Regions from separate parts of the Pseudoclavibacter sp. JSM 162008 genome, predicted to be linked through region 1. Evidence: predicted binding sites of a transcription regulator. Region 1 holds the regulator's gene; the other holds the start of a gene.
The links. Region 1 encodes LexA, which represses DNA repair genes until DNA is damaged. Its sites were predicted from a motif close to TCGAACANNTGTTCGA; they were not measured.
Positions count from the first base shown of each region.

Region 2: the regulator LexA is predicted to act here: its motif matches at 5,130-5,145, upstream of ABVF28_RS09355 (DUF222 domain-containing protein).

Region 1 covers NZ_JBEWYX010000002.1:28,865-38,272, forward strand. Annotated here, with positions in the region: gene ABVF28_RS01640 (SseB family protein) at 1-720, opposite strand, end outside; gene priA (bifunctional 1-(5-phosphoribosyl)-5-((5-phosphoribosylamino)methylideneamino)imidazole-4-carboxamide isomerase/phosphoribosylanthranilate isomerase PriA) at 739-1,482, opposite strand; gene hisH (imidazole glycerol phosphate synthase subunit HisH) at 1,604-2,257, opposite strand; gene hisB (imidazoleglycerol-phosphate dehydratase HisB) at 2,254-2,862, opposite strand; gene ABVF28_RS01660 (histidinol-phosphate transaminase) at 2,872-3,960, opposite strand; gene ABVF28_RS01665 (LysM peptidoglycan-binding domain-containing protein) at 4,028-4,342, opposite strand; gene lexA (transcriptional repressor LexA) at 4,568-5,221, shown strand; gene hflX (GTPase HflX) at 5,318-6,841, opposite strand; gene ABVF28_RS01680 (class I SAM-dependent methyltransferase) at 6,878-7,489, shown strand; gene dapF (diaminopimelate epimerase) at 7,458-8,369, opposite strand; gene miaA (tRNA (adenosine(37)-N6)-dimethylallyltransferase MiaA) at 8,421-9,338, opposite strand; gene miaB (tRNA (N6-isopentenyl adenosine(37)-C2)-methylthiotransferase MiaB) at 9,335-9,408, opposite strand, start outside.
Region 2 covers NZ_JBEWYX010000009.1:56,785-66,192, reverse strand. Annotated here, with positions in the region: gene ABVF28_RS09365 (glutamate synthase-related protein) at 1-1,542, shown strand, start outside; gene ABVF28_RS09360 (sulfite reductase flavoprotein subunit alpha) at 1,539-3,275, shown strand; gene ABVF28_RS09355 (DUF222 domain-containing protein) at 3,488-5,047, opposite strand; gene ABVF28_RS09350 (TetR/AcrR family transcriptional regulator) at 5,255-5,899, shown strand; gene ABVF28_RS09345 (hypothetical protein) at 5,896-6,099, shown strand; gene ABVF28_RS09340 (hypothetical protein) at 6,096-6,350, opposite strand; gene ABVF28_RS09335 (MarR family winged helix-turn-helix transcriptional regulator) at 6,405-6,869, shown strand; gene ABVF28_RS09330 (NADH:flavin oxidoreductase/NADH oxidase) at 6,915-8,018, opposite strand; gene ABVF28_RS09325 (alpha/beta hydrolase) at 8,095-9,129, opposite strand; gene pyk (pyruvate kinase) at 9,280-9,408, opposite strand, start outside.

The sequences.
Region 1 (9,408 bases):
CTGCAGCAGCTCACTGGCCCGCCGCGACAGGTCGGCGAGCTCATCGCGGCCGACCGCTGGCCCCACATGGAGCACCACCCGCAGCTCCGGTCCGGTCAGCCGGGCCTCCGGATCGCCAGGCACGAGGTCGACACCGAGCACCTCGACCAGCTCTGCCATGACCCGAGAGAGCTCATCGGCGACCACGGGGTTGACCCACGGAGCGACCCACTCTTGCTCTTGCGCGATCGCCCACACCGCAGGTCGACGGACGACGAACTCCGTGTCACTCGTCGCGTCGACGACGATGAGGTCGCTGCCCTCGGCCGCAGCGGAGATGGCGGCACGTTGCATGAGCGCCGGGACCGGGCGGGCGGTCGGGTTCCACCGCTTCATCGCATCAGCCGACGTGAACACGGGAAGGACGGTGCGACCATCCGGACCGGCGACGGTCACGATCGAGAGATCGGCGCTCTTGTCGACGGTGGCACCTTGCTCGTTGACACCGGCCTCGCCGAGCTTCGCGACGAGAGGGATGAGCACTCTCGCTTGACGGAGAGCGTCGACGACGGCGTCCGGCCCGGCCTCGCGTGCGCGAAAGCGCTGCATCGCGGCGAGGAACGCTGCGGGCGCGGTGCCGTCGTCGTCACGGAAGGGGTTGTCGCCGAAGGTCCGCCCCGACCAGCTCTGGCCGGCCGAGTCAGCTTCGCTCGGGTGGAAGTGCTCAGGCAGGGACGGCATGGGTCAGCGCCTCTCGATTCAGGACGAGACGTCGAGCGCTTCGACCAGCGTGAACGCCCCGGAGTAGAGGGCCTTGCCGATGATCGCACCTTCGAGCCCCTGCGGGACCAACCCACGGAGAGCGACGAGGTCATCGAGACTCGAGACGCCGCCGGAGGCCACGACAGGTCGATCGGTGCGGTCGAGGATGTCGCTCAGGAGCTGCAGGTTCGGGCCCTGCAGCGTGCCGTCCTTGGTCACGTCGGTCACGACGTAGCGAGCACAACCGGCTTCTTCAAGACGCTCGAGCACTGTCCAGAGGTCGCCGGCATCGCGCGTCCAGCCGCGGGCCGCGAGCGTCGTGCCCCGCACGTCCAGACCCACGGCGATCAGCTCGCCGTAGCGGGCGATGACACTGGCGGCCCACTCCGGGTTCTCGAGCGCCGCGGTACCGAGGTTGATGCGGCTCGCACCGGCTTCGACCGCACGCTCGAGCGACTCGTCGTCGCGGATCCCGCCGGACAGCTCGACGTTGACGTGCTTGGCGGCCCGGATGACGCGCTTGATGACGCCGCGGTTCTCACCGCGCCCGAAGGCGGCGTCGAGGTCGACGAGGTGGATCCACTCGGCGCCCTGCTCGATCCAGTCCTCGGCCGCATCGACGGGGTCGCCGTAGTTCGTGGCCGAGTCGGCTTCCCCCTGGACCAGGCGGACGGCCTTACCACCCGCGAGGTCGATTGCGGGGAAGAGCACGAGCTCCGGTGACGTGTTGAATTCGCTCACGAGCGTTGGTTCCTTGTTCTCGTTCAGAGGCGCCTGGACGTCGACGCCGGAAGGTCAGGCCCTGGCCGTCCGGGCAATAGCGTATCGGCAGGCAGTCGCCACGCGCGCCGAGGCGATCGGCCTAGGCCCGCGTCGGGAGCGTCTCGATCCAGTTGCGGAGCAGGCGAACGCCGGCCTCGCCAGATTTCTCGGGGTGGAACTGCGTGGCGGAGAGCGGGCCGTTCTCGACGGCCGCGATGAAGCGCTCGCCGTGCTCCGCGTATGTGACGAGCACCGGGCGGGCCTTGGGATGCGGCTCGAGCGGGAGCTCGTGCGCCGCGTACGAGTGCACGAAGTAGAAGCGCTCATCGGCGATGCCCGCGAAGAGCTTGGAGTCGGTCGGCGGCTCGACGAGGTTCCAGCCCATGTGCGGAAGCACGTCGGCGTGGAGCTCGGTCACTTCCCCTGGCCACTCGCCGAGGCCCTCGGCGCGCTCCCCGCCCTCGATGCCGCCGTCGAAGAAGATCTGCATGCCGACGCAGATGCCGAGGACCGGGCGACCGCCGGCGAGGCGCCTGCCGACGATCTCGCCGATGCGCTGCCGGTTGATGGCTTCCATGACGTGCGCGAAGCTGCCCACGCCCGGGACGACATACCCGTCGGCGTCGTAGGCCGCGGCGCGGTCGGCGGTGAGCTCGACGTCGGCTCCCGCCGCTTCGAGCGCCTTGACTGCCGAGTGCACGTTGCCTGAGCCGTAGTCGGCGACGACGACGCGCGGACGGGCGGGTCCGGTCACAGGGCGCCCTTCGTCGAGGGGATGCCGACGACCTCGGGGTCGAGGCGCTTCGCAGCGCGGAACGCCCTGGCGAATGCCTTGAACTCTGCCTCGGCGATGTGGTGGGGGTCGCGCCCGCGGATGAGTTCGACGTGCACGGTCAGACCGGCGTGGAAGGTGATCGCCTCGAAGACGTGGCGCACCATCGCCCCCGTGAAGTGACCGCCGATGAGGTGGTAGACGAACGCGTCCGGCTCCCCCGTGTGCACGAGGAACGGTCGCCCTGAGATGTCGACGACTGCCTCAGCCAACGACTCGTCGAGCGGAACCCGCGCGTCGCCGTACCTGGCGATACCGGACTTGTCGCCGAGGGCCTGCCGGATCGCCTGACCGAGGACGATCGCCGTGTCCTCCACCGTGTGGTGCACGTCGATCTCCGTGTCGCCCGTGGCGCGGACCGTGAGGTCGGTGAGCGAGTGCTTCGCGAAGGCCGTGAGCATGTGGTCGTAGAACGGCACCGACGTCTGGATGTCGGCGATGCCGGTGCCGTCCAGGTTCAGGCTCAGCTCGATGGAGGACTCGCTCGTTGCTCGCGAGAGCGTCGCAGTGCGTGGCGTCGTGGTCATCCCTCCAGCCTAGGCCTTTCCGGCGTTCGTGATCTCGGCGAGAGCGTCCAGGAACGCGGACGTCTCCGCCCGTGTACCCGCCGTCACCCTGAGCGTGTTCGGGATGCCGACGTCGCGGACCAGGATGTCGCGTTCCAGCAGCCGAGCGAAGGTGTCTGCCGGGTCATCGACACCCCCGAAGAGCACGAAGTTCGCCCCGGACTCCCAGGGCGTGAAACCGAGCGCCGGGAGCTCTGCGAGAAGGCGGTCCCGCTGCTCGCGGATGGCGTCGACCTGCTGCAGCATGATCTCGGAGCACTCGAGTGCGGCGGTTGCCGCGGCCTGGGTGATCGCAGACAAGTGGTAGGGAAGGCGGACCAACCGCACGGCATCCACGACGGCGGAGTCGGCCGCGAAGTACCCGACTCGAGCACCCGCGAACGCGAATGCCTTGCTCATGGTCCTCGAGACGACGAGCCGCTCGCGCCCGGAAAGCAGCGAGAGCGCGGTCTCCTCGCCGTCTGGGAGGAACTCGGCGTAGGCCTCGTCGACGATGAGGATGCCGTCGGTCGCTTCGTAGGCCGCGGCGATCACGCTGAGGTCGGTCGCGGTGCCCGTCGGGTTGTTGGGCGAGCAGATGATCGTGATGTCGGGCTGCTCCCGCTCGATGGCCTCGGTGACGAGCTCTGCGGTGATCGTGAAGTCACCGGCGCGCGGCACTGGCACCCAGGTGGACCCCACACCTTGGGTGAGCAGCGGGTACATCGAGTAACTGGGCGTGAAGCTGAGCACACTCCGGCCTGGCCCCCCGAAGACCTGCAAGAGCTGCTGCATGATCTCGTTGGAGCCGTTCGCCGCCCACACCTGCTCGGGAGAGATGCCGTGACCCAGGTAGACACTCAGCTGCTCCCGGAGTGCGGTGAACTCGCGGTCCGGGTACCGGTTGAGACCCGGGAGCTCGCGAGCGATCGCTTCGATGATGCGTCTTGCGACGACCTCTGGAACCTGGTGCGGGTTCTCGTTGACGTTGATGGCGACGCGCACCGGTTGCTGAGGCGCACCATATGGGGTGAGTCCGCGAAGGTCGTCGCGGATGGGCAGGTCTTCGAACGAGGTCACCGGACAAGCCTACGACGAGGCCCCCACCACGCCCCGGCCGAGGTGTTCGTCGACGACATGTACGACGTCAGTCGAGCGGGAGCGCGAGGCGCTGGCCGGCCTGAACCGTGCCGTTCTCGAGCGCGTTGAGCTTGGAGATCTCGACGATGACGTCGCGGACATCTGCGTCGCCCGCGACCTCCTCGGCGATTCCCCAGAGAGTGTCGCCCGCGCCGACCGTGACGTACTCGAACTCGACATCGGCTGTCTCGTTCGATGCCGCTGCAGAGGTCATGTGCGTGGCGCCGAGCGCGATGGCGGCGGCGACGGGCAGCGCGGCGAGCGCCAGGACGACCCGGCGGCCTCGAGCGGTGAGGCGGAGCGGTGCGGCAGTGTTGTTCATGATTCCTCCTGATTCGTCCACATCTTCGAGCGGTCGAATGTATGTACTGAATATAGCTACGAACAAAGTGTCAAGTCAAGGTCGAACGTTCGAATCTGCCGAACTTTCCTCCACAACACTCGAAGAAATGTTTCGTAGCTGCGTGCACCCTCGGTAGGGTTGGCGCTATCAGGCAGTGCACCACCTGCCACCGACATTCCGTGTCGGAGAGCGGACGGAGACGACATGGCCAAGAAGCCAGCGAGTGACATCTACAGAAAGCTGACCGAGAAGCAGGAGCGCATCCTGACCTGCATCATCGAGTCGGTTCGCACTCGCGGGTACCCGCCGAGCATGCGGGAGATCGGCGATACGGTCGGGCTGGTCTCGCTCTCGAGCGTGACCCATCAGCTCGGGCAGCTTGAGAAGTTCGGCTACATCAAGCGGAACCCGGGCATGCCACGCGCTCTCGAGGTGCTCGTGCACTTCGACCATGCCGACGATGGCGACTCGAACGACACGGCGGAGGCCGCCTTCGTACCCGTCGTGGGTCGCATCGCAGCCGGCATCCCGATCACGGCTGAGCAGCAGGTCGAGGATGTCTTCGCGCTCCCCCGCCAGATCGTTGGCAAGGGCGAGCTCTTCCTGCTCCGCGTGGTCGGCGAGTCGATGATCGACGCCGCCATCTGCGATGGCGACTGGGTCGTGGTGCGGTCACAGCGCACTGCCGAGAACGGCGACATCGTCGCCGCCATGCTCGACGGCGAGGCCACGGTCAAGACCTTCCGCAAGCGGGACGGACACATCTGGCTGCTCCCCCGCAACAGCGACTTCGAGCCGATCCTGGGCGACGAGGCTGAGATCCTGGGCAAGGTCGTCGCGGTGCTTCGATCCATCTGATCCTCTCCAGAGAAGACCCGCCTGAACGCAGAAGAGCGGCAAGCCCATCGGGCTTGCCGCTCTTCTGCGTTCAGTGCTCAGTCGCGCTGCAGCGACTCAGCCCGCGACGGTGAACTCTTCGAACAGGCCGAGCTGGTCGGGATTCACTCGCGCCTTGAGGCGCGTGCCACCCTCCTCGTGACCCAGCTCGAGCACAGCACCGCGCTCGTGGAGGTAAGAGACGAGGTCGCCGCGTTCGAACGGCACGAGCACGTCGATCGTGACCTCCGGCGTCGGAAGCAGTTCTGCGATTCGCGCGAGCAGCAGGTCGATGCCCTCGCCGGTGTGCGCAGACACGAAGATGCCGTCATTCGCGAGGCCCTGCAGTTCAAGGCGGCGATCGCTGTCGACGAGGTCGGCCTTGGTGAAGACGACGATCTCCGGGACGTCGTGCGCCTCGACCTCGCCGATGACGTCACGCACGGTGGCGAGCTGGGCGGCCGGGTCCGGGTGCGAGGCGTCGACGGCGTGCACGATGACATCGGCAGCCTGCAGCTCCTCGAGCGTCGATCGGAAGGCCTCGACAAGCTGGTGAGGCAGGTTGCGCACGAACCCGACGGTGTCGGCGATCGTGTACGGGCGGCCGTCTTCCGTGGATGCCTTGCGCACCGTCGCGTCGAGCGTCGCGAAGAGCACGTTCTCGACGAGCACACCTGCGTGGGTGATGCGGTTGAGGAGGCTCGACTTGCCGGCGTTGGTGTAGCCGACGATGGCGACGGCCGGCACCTGGTTGCGCTCGCGAGTCGCGCGCTTCACGTCGCGCGCGTCCTTCATGTCCGCGATCTGGTGCCGGAGCTTGGCCATCTTCGTGCGAATGCGGCGACGATCGAGCTCGATCTTCGTCTCACCGGGACCTCTCGAGCCCATGCCGGCTCCGCCGCCGACCTGCCCACCGGCCTGGCGGGACATCGACTCACCCCAGCCTCGGAGGCGCGGGAGCATGTATTCCATCTGCGCCAGCTCGACTTGAGCCTTGCCCTCTCGGCTCTTCGCGTGCTGAGAGAAGATGTCAAGGATCACGGCCGTGCGGTCGATGACCTTGACCTTGATCTCGTCCTCGAGCGCACGCCGCTGGCTTGGCGCGAGCTCCGTGTCCGCGACGACCGTGTCGGCTTCGAGGGCCGCGACGATCTCCTTGAGCTCAGCGACCTTGCCTCGGCCCAGGTACGTGGCCGGGTCCGGGTTGGGTCGCCGCTGGAGCACGCCGTCCAGGACGACGGCGCCCGCCGTCTCCGCGAGAGCGGCCAGCTCCTGCATGGAGTTCTCGGCCTCCTCGAGGGAGTTGCGACGGTAGACCCCGACCAGGACAACCCGCTCAAGACGCACCTTGCGGTACTCGACCTCGGTGACGTCCTCGAGTTCCGTGCGCAGGCTCTCGACGCGCCGCAGGGATTGGCGCGCCTCGCGTTCGAGCTGGTCACCATCGGATTCGCCGTCGTACCCCGTGCTCGCACCGTCCTGCAATGCCTGCGCACGCCCGGACGAGAACAGGGTCATGGTCGCGCCCGGCTCTCTCGCCGCTCGCAGGATTCGGTCGATCGCGTCGTTGCTCTCGCCTGGAGGAGTTTCAGAATCTCGCATATTCGTACGATTCTACGCCGGTGCTAGCGTCTAGGGGTGACCGCTCAGCATTACTTCTCAGCAACCCCAGACGGCCCGCTCGAGCGGCGAAGCATCCAGGTCAGGCTCCGGGGGCACGCCGCGACCGTCACCACGGCCGGCGGCACCTTCAGCCCGGAGCACCTCGACCGAGGCACGCAAGCTCTCCTCGCCGCCGCCCCGAAGCCTCCAGCAACTGGCACGGCGCTGGATCTCGGCTGCGGCTGGGGCGCGATCAGCCTAGCCCTGGCGCTCGAGTCGCCCGAACTCGATGTGTGGGCGGCCGATGTCAACGAGCGAGCGCTCCTCCTGACCCGTGAGAACGCGGAGAACCTCTGCCTCCATCGGATCAGGACATCCCTGCCAGCCGATGTCCCCGCTGACGCCCGCTTCGACCTCATCTGGTCCAATCCGCCCATCAGGATCGGCAAGGACGCGCTTCATGAGCTGCTCATGGACTGGCTTCCCCGCCTCAGCGCAGACGGGGAGGCATGGCTCGTCGTCGCGAAGAAGCTCGGCGGCGACTCGCTGCAGGCCTGGATCGCGAAGCAGTTCGGCCCGGAGCTGTCCGTCGAGCGCCACTCGACGGACGCCGGATTCAGAGTGCTGCGGGTACGGCGAGCTCAGTAGCGAGGTCGTCCTCGACAACGCCGGTGAAGGCGATCTCAGCCGGCCCGGACAGGAACACGTGCTCGACGCCGTCGACAGGTGCGACGGTGACGTTGAGGACGCCACCCGGGACTCGCACGGACCACACGTCCGGCGCGCCTGCGCCAGCCCAGGAGCGGACAGCAAGCGCCGATGCAACGGCGCCTGTTCCGCAGGAGAGCGTCTCGCCGACACCGCGCTCGTGGACGCGCATCCGAATGTGCCCGACCCCGTCCTGGACGAGCTGGTCGTGCGGCACCACGAACTCGACGTTCGCGCCGAGCTCGGGGGCAGGCTCGATGAGCGGGGCGTGGAAGAGCTCGAGACGATCCAGCTCCTCCTCACTCGAGAGGGCCACGACGACGTGAGGGTTGCCGACATCGATGCCGAGGCCCGGGCGGGACACACCGATGTGCGGCACGGTCACCAGCGGCTCTCCGCCATCCAGACGCCACGGACCCATGTCAACGCGGAAGCCGTCACCCTCGCGCTCGACGATCCGGAGTCCAGCGCGGGTCCCGATCTCGAGGCGCTCGCCCTTCGCCAGCGTCGCCAGCCCGGTCTCGGTGAGGAACCGAGCGAAGGCGCGGACACCGTTGCCGCACATCTCGGCGATGGATCCGTCGCCGTTGCGGTAGTCCATGAACCACTCTGCACCGGGGTTCACGGCCTGCAGCTCGCGGCCCTCTGCAAGGTGCGCGGAACGGACGGCGCGGATGAGCCCATCGCCGCCGACGCCGAAGTTGCGATCGCACAGCCGCGCCACCCGCTGAGGCCCGAGCTCGAGTTCGCCATCCGGGTCGGAGACGAGGACGAAGTCGTTGCCGGTGGCCTGCGCCTTGGTGAACGCGAGTTGTGTCATGGCGTCAATGCTACGGACATCTGACCCGGCCCGTGCGCAGCGGACACGGCGTCAGAGTCCGGCTGCTTCGATGATGCGCTGGGCGGCGAAGCTCTCGCCGCTGTGCGCGCGAACGGCTCTGCTGTAGCGACGGAACCACGAGACCTGTCGCCTCGCGTACTTCCGAGTGAGGAGCTGCGCCTCCGCGATCGCCTCGGCCCGAGACGACTGGCCTCGAAGTTGCGCGAGCGCCTGCTGGTAGCCGATGGCTCGTCTCGCGGTGGTGCCGCGTTCGAGGCCCGCTTCCGCCAGCATCTCCGTCTCTTCCAGGAGTCCGCTCTCCCACATCCGCTCCACCCTGGCGTCCAGCCGCGGCGTGAGCACTTCGCGGTGCTCTTCGACGACGGCGAAGGTCACGTCCCGCCAGGTCGCCTCCTGGTCGGGCAGCTGCGCGCTGAATGGCTCGCCGGTGACCTCGATCACCTCGAGCGCGCGCACGAGACGACGGCCGTTCCGCGCGTCCATCGTGGCTGCGGCGGTCGGGTCCTGCTCGCGCAGACGTGCGAACAGCGGGCCAGGTCCGTCGCTCTCCAGCTCGGCCTCGAGTCGCGCGCGGACCTGCGGGTCGGTTCCAGGGAAGCGCAGATCGAAGCACACGCCAGCGATGTAGAGACCGGATCCGCCGACGAGGATGGGCACGTCCCCTTCGGCCTCGATCTGCTCGATGAGCGCCCTCGCACGTTCCTGGTACCAGGCGACGCTCGCGTCCTCGGTCACCTCTAGGACGTCGAGGAGGTGGTGCCGAACTCCCTCGCGTTCCTCGAGGCTGAGCTTCGCGGTGCCGATGTCCATGCCGCGGTACAGCTGCATGGCGTCGGCGTTGATGATCTGCGCTCCTCGACCCGTGGCGCGAAGGCGCGCGGCAACCTCGAGCGAGAGCCGCGACTTGCCCGTACCGGTCGCTCCCCCGATCGTGATGAACACGGTCAGGCTCGCCGGAGCGTCGGGAGACCGAGCGAGACGCGGCTCTGGGCACCTCCCGGCGCGGGTACCGAGCAGC
Region 2 (9,408 bases), on a different contig from region 1:
AAGGTGCCGGAGAAGATCGTCGCCGACCCCATCTCCCTCGAGAAGGACTTCAGCATCGACGACTCGCTCGTCGAACAGATCCGGGCCGCGCTCGTCGAGCGGGCTGAGCCCGGGGTCCGGATCGAAGGCGTCGAGATGGGCAACCGCTTCAAGTCCGTCGGTGGGCAGCTGTCCATCGACATCGAGCGGATGCTCAACTACGAGCTCGACGCCGAGACCGTTGCAGGTCTTCCCTCGGTCGTCGAGGACGAGCGCGGCAGGCGCTCCCTCGTCGACGGCAGCGTGACCGTCACCACCCAGGGGTCGGCGGGCCAGTCGTACGGCGCGTTCAGCAACGACGGCATGCGCCTCGTGCACACCGGAACCGCGAATGACGGCGTCGGCAAGAGCCAGGGAGGCGGCACCATCGTCATCCTCTCCCCCGGCGGAGGGGGCTCGCAGCCCGGCGAGAACGTGCTCATCGGCAACTTCGCCCTCTTCGGTGCGACCGGCGGACGCACGTTCGTGCAGGGCGAGGCGGGTGACCGCTTCGCGGTGCGCAACTCCGGCGCGACGGCCGTCGTCGAGGGCATCGGCGACTTCGGCTGCGAGTACATGACCAACGGAGCCGTGCTCAACCTCGGGAGCGCGGGCAAGGGCCTCGGCAACGGGATGAGCGGCGGCTTCGTCTACCAGTACGACGCGGACGGGTCGACTCGCGCCAACGTCAGCGCCGACTCGCTGCTGGTGTTCCCCATCACCGACACGAGCCACGGGGACTTCCACGAGGCGGCCGTCAAGCTCCTGCTGCACTGGCACCTCGACGCGACCGGGTCTCCGCTCGCCGCGCGGATCCTCGGCGACTGGGAGGCGGAGCGCAGCAAGTTCTTCTGCGGCATGCCCCGGGCGCTGCTCCTGTACCAGGACGCGGACGAGATCCTCGCGGCCAAGGGCCGCAAGGAGCTCCTCGACGAGCTCTCGGCGTCGATCGCGACCCAGCGCATCCGCCTCTTCAAGGAGGCCTACCGCGGCGCTCACCCGGTCATCGGCGGGCGCACGCCGAGTGGCTCCGAAGCGGACCGCGACGACCGGTTCGCGCTGCTCGCCTCCTACGCCGTGCTGAACATCTCGCAGGGCATCGCGCTCACACGCGTCCCGGACGCGAGCGGACCCGACGACCCCCGGGTGGTGGATGCGGTGCGGAAGCTGATCCTCACCGAGGACTTCTTCGTCATGCAGCGCGTCAACAAGTACCTGCGTGGGGAGCTCGAGCGCTTCGAGGACGCTGCGCTGGCGGCCCTCATCGCTGCCAAGCGCCTGGAGGATTACAAGGACGCGCTCCGTCTGCGCAACGTGCGCAGCATCGACGCGCCTGGAACGACGGGATGGATCATGCACCAGAACGTGAAGAACCGCCGCCTGCTCGAGTCGGTTGGCACCGACGAGATCCTGGCGACCGCGGCGCTGGTGGACATCGCCCGCGACCTCGTCGTCACGGAGAAACGTCAGCAGCCTTCGGCCGCCATGGCGGGTCTCACGGCAACCGCCGGAGGTCTGGCATGAGCGCGCCGTTCATCCCGGTGGACGCCCCGTTCACCAAGGAGCAGCAGGCCTGGCTCTCAGGTTTCATGGCGGGCCTGGCCGCGATCCCGACGGCCGACAAGGAGGTGGAGTCGGCGACGCTCACGCTCGAGATCCTGATCGGCACGCAGACCGGCAACTGCGAGTTCGTGGCTGAGGACCTCGCGGCCGCGGCCCGCGGCGCGGGTCTCGCGGCGACGCTCGCCCCGCTCGACTCCGTCTCGCCCGAAGCGCTCGGCGGGGAACGCAACATCGTCGTCGTCACGTCCACGTACGGCGAGGGCGAGATGCCGGACAACGCGGAGCTGTTCTGGGAGGAGCTCTCTGCCGACGGTGCGCCGCGTCTCGAGTCTGCGAAGTTCGCCGTGCTGGCGCTCGGTGACAGCAGCTACGACGACTACTGCCAGGCAGGCAAGCTCATCGACACCCGCCTCGAGCAGCTCGGCGCCACTCGGGTGGTGCAGCGCGTCGACTGCGACGTCGACTACGAGGACGCAGCCGCCGCCTGGATCGCCGAGGTTGTCGAGCACTTCGCTGCGCTGCAGCCGAACACGGCAGCCCCGGCGCCCGCCGCCGCGGCCGCCCCTGCCCGCGTGCGCTCTCCCTGGAACAAGAAGACCCCGTACCCGTCGCGGCTCGCCGTGAACCGCGTGCTCTCCGGGCCGCGGAGCTCGAAGGAGATCCGCCACTACGAGTTCGAGCTCGGCGACAGCGGCATCACGTATGCGGCGGGCGACGCCCTCGCGGTCGTCCCGGTCAACGCGCCGGCACTCGTCGACGAGCTGCTCGGACACCTCGGATTCTCGGGAGACGAGGCGCTCGAGAACGGCTCCAGCCTGCGCACGGCGTTCGAACGTGAGCTCGACATCACGGCGCCGTCGAAGGACCTGCTCGCGGAGCTCTCGGCGCGCGAGCCAAGCGGCGCCGTCGCGGAGCTCGTGCAGCGCGGCGACAAGGCGCAGCTCGACAGCTGGCTGTGGGGGAAGGACACGCTCGACGTCCTCAAGGCCGCACAGGGCGTGGCGTTTGGTGCGGACGAGTTCGCGGCGCTGCTGCGCCCGATGCAGCACCGTGCGTACTCGATCTCGTCGAGCCCCCTGGCCAGCCCGGACCGCATCCACCTCACCGTCGCCTCCGTCCGCTACGGCAGCGAGGCCCGCCGGTACGGCGGCGTCTGCTCGACGTTCCTCGCTGACCGTGTGGGTGAGGCCGACCCGGTGCACCTGTTCCTGCAGCCGAACGCTGCGTTCCGCGTGCCCGAGGACGATGACGCGCCCATGATCATGGTCGGCCCTGGCACGGGCATCGCGCCGTTCCGTGGCTTCCTGCACGAGCGCGAGGCGCGGGGCGCCTCCGGTCGCAACTGGCTGCTGTTCGGTGACCAGCATCGGGAGAGCGACTTCATCTACGAGGACGAGCTGACGGGGCTCAGCGAACGGGGTGTCCTCGACCGCCTCGACCTCGCGTTCTCGCGCGACCAGGCCGAGAAGATCTACGTGCAGACGCGGATGCTCGAGCACAGTGCAGAGCTGTACGCGTGGCTCGAGGAGGGTGGCCACTTCTACGTGTGCGGCGACGCTTCGCGCATGGCAAGGGACGTCGATGATGCGCTGCATGCCGTGGTCGCGCGGGAGCGCGGAGTGACGGCTGAGGTGGCTGCCGAGTACGTCGGCGCCCTGAAGCGCCAGAAGCGCTACGTGAGGGACGTGTATTGACTCATGCGGCCGTTCGGTCGTGCTTGCCGGTGACGTCCTCGGTCCGCATGGCCGCACCTCCACGCTGGAGATGTCCGACGTGCGAGCGCAGTGCGTGGCCGTGGTGACGCGGCTCGAGCTCGTCGGCGCCGAAAAACACCGCGCATGGGAGCAGATGATGGAGTCGCTGCCCGCCACATGAGCCGCGGCTGCTTGGTTGCTGGTGAGTGGTTTCAGGGTCTTCGGTTGATTGCTGGGCGTGCGGTTTGGACGCTGCTGGTGGTGTAGCTGCGGCGGCGGGCGGTTCTGCGTGGGGCGTGGTGGCCGAGGGCGGGGACGACGTGCCAGCGTCCGCTGCCGTTGCGTCCGTTGTCGCCGTTGTTGCCGTTGGTGAGGACGAGCCGTCCGCGGTGGACTTCGTGGTGGTGGAAGAAGCACAGCAGGATGCCGTGTTTCGCGTCGGTGGGTCCGCCTTCGCTCCAGGGCTGTGCGTGGTGCACTTCGCACCAGCGGACGGGTGCGCTGCAGCCGGGGGCCCGGCATTGCCGGTCTCGGATCGCGATGGCTCGGCGTTGGGCGGTGGTGAAGAGTCGTTGTTTGCGGCCGAGGTCGAGGATCTCCCCGGTGCTGCTGCGGGTCGCGACGCGGATGAACCCGTCGCACAGCAGCTGCGCGGCGACGCTCGGCGGGACTGGTTCCCCGGTGCGCTCGAGGTGCGGGACGTCCTCGGGACGGGTCGCGGTTCCGGCGATGCCGGCCTTGGTGGTCACGATGATGACGGTGGGCGCTTCCCCGCCCGTTCGGGGCGCGTCTGGGGATTCGGCGTAGGCGCGCACGAGCATCGTGAGCGCGTCGATGCGCTGCTGCTCGATCGACCGCGGGTCCGCCAGCGGAACCTCGACGTTGTCGTTGTCGTTGTCGCTGTCGGTGTGCGCGTTGTCGTTGTCCAGCGGGAGCTCGTTGGCGCCGAGGGCCGGGGCGAGGGGTTCCCCGCACTCGGACGCCGCCGGGAACTCCACCCTGCGCCGCGGCGAGAGCAGCGCGTCGAACACCGACAGCAGCTGCTCGCCCTGCTCGGGTGTCGCGACGAACTTCCCGGTGACCGCGCCGTCGCCGCGCCGGGAGATCCACAGCCCGCGTTCCTCCGCGATCTTGTCGGCCCGCGGCTCGTCGCCGTCCGGGTCCAGGTACGACACCCACGTCGCCGCCTGCACCTCCAGCACCTTCGGTACGGCGGGCTGCTCGTCTTCCGGGTTCACCCCGCACGCTGACGCGACCAGCTCTCTCTCGGCCCGCTCGAGCTCGTCGACGCCCACGCGGTTCCCGGTGTGATCCAAGCCCTTCGTGATCGCCGACGCCTGCGCGATCGACATGACCGCCGACCCGACCGCCTGCGACACCGCCGGATACCTCGCCGGGATCGGCTCGCCCGTGACGTTCATCCGCTCCCGCGTCGCCGCCGCCACCCGCACCAGCGTGTTCGCCTCGAACGGCCGCACCGCGAGCACCTGCTCCACCATCGCCGTCAGGTTCCGGAACCCCGACTTCCGCGCCACCGACTCCGCACGCGGCGACTCATCCTCCCGCCGCAGCAACTCCCCAGCGACCTCCACCAACGCCGCATCCAACACACGCCGACGAGCCGCCAGCTCCCGCAACGCGACCACGATCTCCGCATCCGGAAGCCCCGCCAACTGACACCTGGCCTCGAGCAGCGCATCAACCACCGCCGTCTCCACTGACGACTCCACTGACGACTCGCGATACGCCTCCTGCTCGAACTGCGATGCCACGATAACCTCCCCCAAGATCACCACCAGCCTAGCACTGGACCGCACCAGAAACCAGTCGTTGACCAGGGATTGTGGAAAAACTCAGAACTTGTGTTCGACGCCGGACTGATCACCTGACAACACTTGGTCGGCGCAGCATCTCGACGCACCCCGGCCCCTGACGTCAGTGAACGAGTTCACTGAACCCGTTCGCTAGAGGCTTGGCCCATGTCGAGCACGCGCGCGGAGATAAAGAGGCACACTCAGACCCGCGTGCTCGACGCCGCCGAACAGATCTTTCAGGAGGAAGGGTTCGCTGGAGCCAGCATCCGCGGTATCGCCAAGTCAGCGGGCGTCAGCGCTGGAACCGTCATGTCGGTCGGCGACAAGAACGCGCTGCTCGTCCGGGTCTTCGATCGCCTCATCGAAGCTGAGCGCGACCGGCATGCAGCGGGCACGATCGTCGAGTGGGAGACGGCCCGACCAAGGCCGGCTCCTCGCATCGAATCGCGCCTCGCGGGCAACAGCACCTGTTCAGGCCGCCTGGTCGCTCTGGCCTCCCCATTTGTCGCCGTCTTCATGCGGGATGACGACCTCGCGCGCGTCTACGCGTCGATCCTCGTCTCCGGCGGCCACTCGTCGAGTCTCTTCTCAGAGCTCGCGGCGCGACTCACCGAGGAGAACCGTACCGCGATCACAGTGCGGGGCTGCACTCCGCGTGCAGAAGCCGCCCAGAAGGCCGGCGCGCTGTACTTCGCATTCGTGGGCCTGCTCTTCACGGCGTCGGCCCGCCGCACCGCCGACCCAGCTGATCTCTCCGCGGATCTGCACCGCGCGTTCGCCGCGATCTGCACCTGCAAGGAGAAAGGGTGATACTTCTCCCAGACCCGTGGTGGCCAACTCTCGCGCTCGCCGTCGTGCTCGCCGCCGACGCCGTGATGTCGCTCAAACCGCCCGAGTTCATCCGGGACTGCCTCGACGGCGTGCGCTTCCCGCGTGATTGGTGGTGGACGCTCATCGTCATCAAGCTGACTGCCGCGGCCGGTCTCGTGGTGCTGGTGGTCTCGCTCTAGCTGTCGGCGGAAGGGTTCGCTGGGCAGAGGATGCTGCTCGGCTGGTTCGCGCCGACACCACGGCGCACCTGATGCTCCGAATAGGGGTGCCCGCACTCGCGACAGGCGGACGGTGCGCGCACGGGGTCGGTGCGCGCGACTCCCCCGGTACCCACCTGGGCGGGGCCCATGAAGGGGAAGAGGGCCTGGTTGATTCGGTTCCACCAGCCCGGCTGGCCCTTGTACGGGTTCGGGAGTCTGTCGCTCGGCATGTTGTTAGTGTACTAACTATTCGTGGACTCGGTTGCTTCGGCTAGTCTGGACTCGTGGATCTCCTCGCGCTCGACAAGCAACTGTGCTTCGCCCTCGCCGCTGCGAGCAGGAGCGTCATCTCACTGTACCGCCCCATCCTCGAGCCCCTCGGTCTCACCCACCCCCAGTACCTCGTGATGCTGGGCCTCTGGGAGGACGACGGGCAGACGCTCGGTCAGCTCGCCCGAGCGCTGCATCTCGAACCGGCGACCCTGAGCCCGCTCGTGAAGCGGCTTGAGGCGTCGGGACTCATCACGCGGAACCGCAGGCCAGCGGACGAGCGCGCCGTCGAGATCCGGCTCACGGACGCGGGGCGCGGCCTCAGGCGGAAGGCAGAGGGAGTCCCAGTCAAGGTCGTTGCCGAGCTCGGCTGGAGCATTCCAGAACTCGAGGCGCTCAAGGACACGCTCACGCAGCTGCTGGCCGACTCCACGTCCGCACGGAGCGACCGCGGCGGAGACGGTCGCGACGAGAGCTGACGCCCACCTGCGGGGCCGAGCTCCCGAGTCGGCCGCACTCAGCGGCTAGGCCATGTTCGCGCGCCAGTACTGGGGCGCGACGAGTCCTTCCTGGCCGTCCCCCAACGCGACTGCGGCATGGACAGGCCAGTTCGGGTTCGCGAGTGCCGCACGGCCGATCGTGATCCCGTCGGCGTCACCGGCCACGAGGATCGCCTCAGCATGGCGCGCATCCGTGATCTGGCCGACCGCCGTCACGAACGTGCCCTCTTGTGGCAGCGCCGAGCGCACGGCGCGCGCCAGTGTCACCTGGTACCCGGGGCCGACCGGCCCGGTGAACGCGCCGATGCCACCACTCGACAGGTCGAACACAGTGACGCCGAGTCCGTGCACGCGCTTGGCGAGCTCGACGGTCTCGTCGATGGTCCAACCGCCTTCGACCCAGTCCTCACCCGAGAAGCGGATCGCGAGCGGCTTCTCGGCAGGCCAGTTGCGTCGCACCTCGCTCACGACCTCGAGGGCGAAGCGGATGCGGTTGTCGAACGATCCGCCGTACTCGTCGCTCCGCTGGTTCGAGCGCGGTGACAGGAACTCGTGCACCAGGTATCCGTGGGCTGCGTGGATCTGCAGCGCGTCGAAACCGGCCGCATCCGCCCGACGGGCCGCGATGCCCCAAGCGCTCACGATCTCGGCGATCTCTTCGACGCTCAGCGCGACCGGGGGCTCAAGGCCGAGTGCATCGTTGCTCGACGGTGCTTCCGCCGTCCACCCACCCTCGTCAGCAGGAACCCGGCCGCGCACCGTCTCGGGCAGCGCAGGATACGTGGACGCCTTCCCGCCGGCGTGCGCGAGCTGGATGCCGGCCGCCGCGCCCTGCGCATGAATGAACTCCACGATCGGGCGCCACGCCTCGGTGTGCTCGTCGCTCCAGATGCCCGCGTCCTCTGGGGAGATGCGTCCCTCTGGGACGATCGCGGTCGCCTCCGTCCAGACCAGCCCGAAGCCACCGCTGGCCCGCGCGCCGAGGTGCACCAGCTGCCATGAGGTCGGCAGGCCGTCGCGTTCCGTCACGGAGTACTGGCACATGGGAGCGAGGAACGTGGCGTTGCGCAGCGGCAGGCCGTCGCCATCGATGCTCGGGAGGGTGATCGGCGACAGGAGGCGGCTCATACTGACCTTTCGGGTGCGGTGGCGCTGGGTACACGCAGTCCAACAGTCCGCGAGCCTGCGTTGTTCCCTGCTCCGGTCAGTCCAGGTATCCCTTGAGCCAGGTGGTCATCGCGTCGAACGCCTTCGCTCGGACGGGTGGCGCCGAGAGGAGCACGTCGTGGAGTGCGCCATCCAGACGGCGAACGGTCACGGTGTCACCCAGATTGAGGGTGCGTCTCGCGATGTCGTCGACGCGCAGCACGGAGTCCGTCCGCCTCATCGCCTCGTGCCAGATCGGGGACAGCGTGCTGCGCGCCGAGAGCATCGTCAGGACCGGCGCCTTGATGTCGAGACCGACGGCGACGGCCGCATGGCCCGCGAGGATGGCGTTGAGCCAGCCAGCCCGCACGGTGAAGCTCGGCGTCGGCCGCCAGCGCTCGTCGAACTCCCACTCTCCCCCGAGGCTCTTCTTCACTGCCCTCGTGTAGAAGCCGAAATCGATGTTGTTGAACGTGTCCGTCGGGCGGAGCTGGGCCGCGAGTGTCATGAGCGGCATGAGGGCCGTGCGAACCGCGGCGCGCGTCTGCAGCTCCAGCCAAGGACTGTTCAGGATCAGCGCGCTGGCTCGCCCAGGGTGCCTGTCGGCCCACAGGCTCAGGGTCAGACCGCCAGTGGAGTGGCCGATGAGGATGAGCGGATGGCGACCGCGGCGATGCCCGCCCGGCCCATGCCCCATGATCTCCAGCGCGCGGTCCAGCTCCTCGTCGTAGGTGGCGAGATCGGTGACGAACCCGGGTGTCTGGTGGTCGCGGAGGCTGCGACCGTACTTGCGGAGATCGAGGGCGAAGAACCGCGCTCCCTCCCCTGCCCAGTAGTGCGCGTGATGCTTCTGGAAGAAGTAGTCGGACCAGCCGTGCACGTAGAGCACGTCGGCGCCCCGGGCGGGACCGCGTGCGAAGCGGTCAGCTCTCGGCCCGCGGACGAGCGTGGCGAGCACCTCGCCCTCATGGTCGGGCTTGAGCGGAAGATCGAGCGCGGCGAAGCCAGCGCCGAGGACGTCGGGACGCCAGGACGTCGCGGCGGCGAGCGAGTCCATCGGGTCCGTGCCGACGGATCCCTGCAGCGGACTCATGTCGTCTGTTCCGTCTCGGACTTCACCATGGTGAAACGATACCCGTCGCACCGGGTGCAGCGTGGGCGCGCGAAGGCGAGCGCGCGCCGGGGATGCACAGAGGCCGGACAGCATGTTGGTGCTGTCCGGCCTCCGCGTTGCCGATCTGGCTCAGCGTGTGTGCTTGCCCTCGTACGCGGGCACGACGCGGTCGTCGTCGACGCCCACGCGGTGCACCCGGAGGTCGTTGGTGGTGCCGGCGCGTCCCGGCGGCATGCCTGCCACGACCACGACGACGTC